Regions from separate parts of the Streptomyces sp. NPDC091209 genome, predicted to be linked through region 1. Evidence: predicted binding sites of a transcription regulator. Region 1 holds the regulator's gene; the other holds the start of a gene.
The links. Region 1 encodes HspR, which represses chaperone genes until heat shock. Its sites were predicted from a motif close to TTGAGNNNNNNNNNCTCAA; they were not measured.

Region 1 (3,206 bases):
CACCGAGGCCGAGATCAAGAAGGCGTACCGGAAGCTCGCCCGCGAGTTCCACCCGGACGCCAACAAGGGCAACGCCAAGGCCGAGGAGCGCTTCAAGGAGATCTCCGAGGCGAACGACGTGCTCGGCGACCCCAAGAAGCGCAAGGAGTACGACGAGGCACGCGCCCTCTTCGGCAACGGCGGCTTCCGGCCGGGTCCCGGCGCGGGCGGCGGCAACTTCAACTTCGACCTGGGCGACCTCTTCGGAGGCGGCCCCCAGGGTCAGGGAGCGGGAGGAGCCGGCGGCTTCGGCGGCGGTATAGGTGACGTCTTCGGGGGCCTGTTCAACCGCGGCGGCGCCACCACGGGCACGCGGACGCAGCCCCGGCGCGGCCAGGACATCGACACCGAGGTCACGCTCTCCTTCACGGAGGCGGTGGACGGCGCGACCGTTCCGCTGCGGATGACCTCGCAGGCGCCCTGCAAGGCCTGTTCGGGCACCGGCGACAAGAACGGCACACCGCGCGTGTGCCCGACCTGTGTCGGCACCGGCCAGGTGGCGCGGGGCTCGGGCGGCGGTTTCTCGCTGACGGACCCCTGCCCTGACTGCAAGGGCCGCGGTCTGATCGCCGAGCACCCCTGCATGGAGTGCTCGGGCAGCGGCCGGGCCAAGTCGTCCCGCACGATGCAGGTCCGGATCCCGGCGGGTGTCAGCGACAACCAGCGGATCCGGCTGCGCGGCAAGGGCGCCCCCGGCGAGCGGGGAGGACCGGCCGGCGACCTGTACGTCACCGTCCATGTCGACGCCCACCCGGTCTTCGGCCGCAAGGACGACAACCTCACCGTCACCGTGCCCGTCACCTTCGCGGAGGCGGCACTCGGCGGCGAGGTGAAGGTGCCGACCCTGGGCGGCCCCCCGGTGACCCTGAAGCTGCCGCCGGGCACCCCCAACGGACGCACCATGCGCGCCCGGGGCAGGGGCGCGGTCCGCAAGGACGGCACGCGGGGCGACCTCCTGGTCACCGTCGAAGTGGCGGTCCCCCAGGAGCTGTCCGGCAAGGCTCGTGACGCTCTGGAGGCGTATCGCGAGGCGACCGCGGGTGAGGATCCGCGGGCGGAGCTGTTCCAGGCCGCGAAGGGAGCATGACGGAGCCATGGACACGACCGGTCGTCGACGCAACCCGTACGAACTGACCGAGGAGACTCCGGTCTACGTCATCTCGGTGGCGGCCCAGCTCTCCGGACTGCACCCGCAGACACTGCGTCAGTACGACCGGCTCGGTCTGGTCTCTCCCGACCGCACGGCGGGCCGTGGCCGCCGTTACTCGGCCCGCGACATCGAACTGCTGCGCACCGTCCAGCAGTTGTCGCAGGACGAGGGCATCAACCTGGCCGGCATCAAGCGCATCATCGAGCTGGAGAACCAGGTGGCCGCGCTCCAGTCCCGGGTCGCGGAGCTGGAGTCGGCACTCGACGGCGCCGCGGCCACCATGCGGCAGCGCGAGGCCGCCGTGCACGCCTCCTACCGCCGGGACCTGGTCCCGTACCAGGAGGTCCAGCAGACCAGCGCGCTGGTGGTGTGGCGTCCCAAGCGGGCGGCCGACTAGGACAGGTCCTGGTTCTCGTCCGAAGGGGCCCACCGGTTCGTCCGAACCGGTGGGCCCCTTCGTGTCGGGCGGGGGTCAGAGCCAGTCGTCCCAGATGCCGTAGGCCTGCTGCTCGACCACCTCTTCCTTGCCCGACGGGTCGACGTAGACGGCGCGGTAGTAGTACAGCCCCAGCCGGTCCTCGTGCACGGTGGTGTCCATGTGGGACTTCGGGGCGGTCACCTTGCCCGTGGCGAACGTGGTCCAGGCGCCGGCGGCCGCGTCCCACTTCTCCCAGCGGTAGTCCGTGTAGTCACCGCACGGCATGTCGTAGATGGTCTGGCCGCAGCGGACAAAGAGGCTCGGGTACTGGCTCTCGCGGACGTCGGTTCCGGTCCAGCCGGGCGGGCGGGTGTCCGGCAGGGTGACGGAGACCTCGGCGGGGTGGTAGGCCTCCGGGCCGGCGTCGTCGTCCACCAGGCCGGACCCGTCCGAGGCGGCCACCTTGTAGATGTGCGTGGCGCCGTCGGGGACGGTCGGGCAGAGGATCTCGGTGGGGGCGAGCGAGGACGCCCTCCAGCAGTTGCCCTTCCACCGCGTCTCGCCGGTCTCCGGGTCGGTGACCCCCTGCCAGACCTTGTATCCGGTGACGTCGTCGTCGGCGGGCGGTGTCCACGTCAGGCGGACGCCGAGCGGGAGCTGCTGCGCCGTCAGGTTCCCGACGGGGGCCGGGCGCTCGGTGTCCGGCGTGGTGGCCGTGGCGGCCGCGCCGGGCTGCGACTCGTGCCCGTAGGGGTCGATGGTGACGATCCGGTACTCGTACGTCGTCTCCGAGGCACCGGAGATGTCCCAGCAGGTGCCGTGGACCACCTTGCGGCCCGCGTAGGACGGGGTGCGGTCATCGGCCCATGTCCAGGACGTCGACGGGGGCCGCAGCGTGTCGTCGAACAGGATGTTCGGCTTGCAGAGCTCCACGGTGGTGCTCTGCCCGGTCGCCGGGTCGGTACGGACGATCCTGTACGTGAGGAGCGGGCCCTCGTCGAAGGTCCACGGGTCGGCACTCGTCCACTCGATCATCACCCCCTCGTCGAACCGGTGCGCGGTGGTCTCGTACGCGGGGACGGCCTCGGGCCGGTCGGCCATCGCCAGGGTGATCTCCGCCGGGGCGGCGGCGTTGCCCCTGGTGTCCACCGAGCGCACCGCGTACCGGTAGCTGTCGGCGACCGTGGCCAACTGGCGCGGCACGACGTCGGTCCGCGTGGTGGTGCCGCCGCCGGACAGGGCGTCGGACCAGCCGCCGTTCGACGGGTCGTACTGGAGGACCTGATATGAGGAGGCGCCGGTGACCGGGGGCCACACCAGATGAGGAACGCCCGACCGGTACGTGACGCCGAGGCCGGAGACGGGTGCCGGAGGCGTCAGGTCGGAGGTGGTGAACGTGCCGGCGGCCGAGTAGGCGGACCAGTTCCCGGCGGCGTCGCGGGCTCTGCCCCGGTAGGTGACCTTGCTGCCGTCGGCCCGGTACCCGGTGTCGCAGATCGCGCCCTTGGCACCGGTGTACACGGTGATCCACGCGCCGGTCGTCGGGTTCAGCCGCTGCATCGAGTACAGCGCGATGTCGGCCGCGTTCGCCGCGGTGGT
Region 2 (3,206 bases), on a different contig from region 1:
CGGCGGTCACACCGGGATCACACGGCCCCCTCGGGTCGGTGGCCACACCCGGGCCGGCGGGCGTGCTCGGACGGGAGGCCACGCTCGGATCTGCGGGTGCGCCCGGGCCGGCGGCCACGCTTGGGCCGGTGGGCGTGCCTGCGGCGGAGGGCGCGTTCGGATCTGCGGGTGCGCCTGGGCCGGCAGGCACGCGCGGACGGAAGGACGCGCTCGGTTCGGCGGGTGTGTCGGGGACGGCGGACCTGCTCGGGGCCGCGGACATACCGGGACCGCCGAGCCTGCTCGAACCGGAGGACGCGACCGCGACCGCGCCCGGCCCGGCAGTCGTACGGGACGTCGCGACCGGCTCCGATTGCGTCCCGCGTGCCTTCCCCGGCCGGCTCGGCGGACTCCCCGTCCGGCGGCTTCTGCCCACCCCGCTGGGTACGCCCTTCACCTTCGGGTACGGGACGGTCCTCGCCGCCACCTCCTACCTCGCCGACCACGCGCACCCCGCGTTCGTCCGCGCCCTGCACCAGGCGTCCAGTACGGACTTCGCGCACCTCGCCCGGCATCCCGTGCTCGTACTGATCGCGAGCGCGCTCTGGATCGTCGGCGGGATCGCCTCGCCGTACGCGGCCGGCTTCCTGCTCGTGCTGACCGCCCTGGAGCGTCGTACGGGCACGGCGCTCGCGGCCGGTGTCTTCCTGCTCGGGCATGTGGTGGCCACGCTGGCCACCGAGCTGCCGGTCGGGGCGGCGGTGCTGGCGGGCGTACTGCCCGTCGGCTCACTGCACCGGCTCGACTACGGCATCAGCTTCGGCGTCGCCGCGAGCGTCGGCTCGCTCGCGGGACTCCTTTCTCCCTGGCTGCGCTGGCCGCTCCTGATCGGCTTCGGCTCGGTCCTCACCCAGGACCTGATCCTCCTCGCCGACCCCGTGACGGACGGGGGACACCTGATCGCGCTGGCGGTCGGCGTCGCGACCTGGCCGCTGGTACGCGGGCGGCACCAGCGCCGATTCCCCGGGCCGGTCGCGCAGCTCTGAGACGCGCCTGCCCGGCCGGTGTCCGCTCCTGCGTGCTCAGGAGCGCAGCCTCCCCGCCCCCGCGGACGAGTGGGGAGCCGTTGAGCCGTTGGGGGACGGCCGACGCGCCCGGCCCGCGATTGCGGTGCGTGCCGGACCGCACCTGCCTGTCCGCGCGGGTGCTCCCACGCCGGTGCGGGGCGTCGGACGGCCGATCCCCGGCCCTCCTTCGGGGCACGAGGAGGGCACCAGGACGGAGCCCCGCGCAAGACGTCCGAAGACGGTTCCACCGGTGCCGGCACGGGCACCGGTGAAACCCCTCCGGCGAGTGCAAGGGCAAGGGCGACGGCGGCGCGACCGGTCGGCGGACGAGGTCCGGCGCCGACGCCGGACGACGACCGCCGGGGGGATCTCCGGCGCGGGACCCTAGCGGGCGATCGACCCGTTCTGGGCGTCGGACGCGGACTGCCATGCCTGTACGCCCGCCAGGGACGCCTCCTTGGCCTGCCGCCACTTCATGGCGGCCTGCTGGGTCGGAGGCACATCCATGGCGCGGATCATGCTCCGGCCTGCGGAGAACACGGCGACCGCCGCGATGGCCATGCCGCTGAATGCCACCAGGGCACCGGCCGCGGTGAGCACGGCGCCGGTCGTGACGAGCCGGCGGTCGACGTCGAACGTGGGCGTGGAGTGGTGATGGTTCATGACTCCACCTTCCAACGGCAAGTGGCCACCCCGCATCCCGAGCGACGGCGCACGAAGCCGTGTCGGCCGAGCAGTGGCACGTGCGGCCCCGGTGGCAGGCGAGGAGGTGATCCGTGACCGGGCCGGACGTTCCGGCGACGACAGCCGCTCGATCGGTGGCCGACCGCGCATCGCTCGATCGGTGGTACCTGGTCCGCGCCGGGCGGATGACCAGCGGCGATCCGTACAAATCCGGGAGATCGGAAGTGATCGCTCACAGCGAACAGCCCCGGGGGAACATTGCGGGGCCGCCGCGCATTGAGTCGACATAGCTCAACTTGACTGCCGAAGGGGCGATCATGGCTTCGACGTCCGCATCACTCACCCTGCCCGTGCTGCCGCTCGACGACGAGGTCGTGCTGCCCGGAATGGTGGTTCCGCTGGATCTGAACGACACCGATGTGCGTGCCGCGGTGGAGGCCGCTCAGGCCGCCGCCCGTTCAACGCCGGGCAAGCCTCAGGTACTCCTGGTGCCACGCATCGACGGCACCTACGCGAGCACCGGAGTGCTCGGCACGGTCGAACAGGTCGGCCGGCTGGCCGACGGCGACCCGGGCGCGCTCATCCGAGGGCGCGGGCGCGTGAAGGTCGGCGCGGGGACCACGGGTCCCGGTGCCGCACTCTGGGTGGAGGGCACCCGGGTCGAGGAGACCGTGCCCGACCCCCTGCCCGGCCGGGTCACCGACCTGGTGAAGGAATACAAGGCGCTGGCCACCAGCTGGCTGCGCAAGCGCGCCGCCTGGCAGGTCGTCGACCGCGTGCAGCAGATCGACGATGTCTCCGCCCTTGCCGACAATTCCGGTTACTCACCGTTCCTTTCCGTCGAACAGAAGGTCGAGCTGCTGGAGACCGCCGACCCGGTGGCCCGGCTGAAGCTCGCCACCGAACAGCTCCGCGAGCACCTCGCCGAGCAGGATGTCGCCGAGTCCATCGCCAAGGACGTCCAGGAGGGCGTCGACAAGCAGCAGCGCGAGTTCCTGCTGCGGCGCCAGCTCGAAGCCGTACGCAAGGAGCTGCGCGACCTCAAGGGAGAGGACGGCGAGGACGAGTCCGACGACTACCGCGCCCGTGTCGAGGCCGCCGACCTTCCCGAGAGCGTCCGCGAGGCCGCCCTCAAGGAGGTCGAGAAGCTGGAGCGGTCCAGTGACCAGTCGCCCGAGGGCAGCTGGATCCGGACCTGGCTCGACACCGTCCTGGAGCTGCCGTGGAACGAGCGGACCGAGGACGCGTACGACATCAGGGGCGCCCAGTCCGTGCTCGACGCCGAGCACGCCGGTCTGGAGGACGTGAAGGAGCGCATCACCGAGTACCTCGCCGTGCGCAAGCGGCGCGCCGAGCGCGGTCTCGGGGTCGTCGGCGGCCGGCGCGGCGGTGCCGTGCTCGCGCTCGTCGGCCCGCCCGGAGTCGGCAAGACCTCGCTCGGCGAGTCCGTCGCGCACGCCATGGGCCGCAAGTTCG

Region 2: a site for HspR is predicted at 2,007-2,025, ahead of lon (endopeptidase La). Genes of this name have one in related genera too.

Annotation. Positions count from the first base shown of each region.
Region 1 covers NZ_JBIVVR010000002.1:246,301-249,506, reverse strand. Annotated here, with positions in the region: gene dnaJ (molecular chaperone DnaJ) at 1-1,126, shown strand, start outside; gene ACIQRL_RS08065 (heat shock protein transcriptional repressor HspR) at 1,134-1,586, shown strand; gene ACIQRL_RS08060 (PA14 domain-containing protein) at 1,662-3,206, opposite strand, start outside.
Region 2 covers NZ_JBIVVR010000006.1:585,986-589,191, forward strand. Annotated here, with positions in the region: gene ACIQRL_RS20875 (rhomboid-like protein) at 225-1,025, shown strand; gene ACIQRL_RS20880 (hypothetical protein) at 1,431-1,709, opposite strand; gene lon (endopeptidase La) at 2,048-3,206, shown strand, end outside.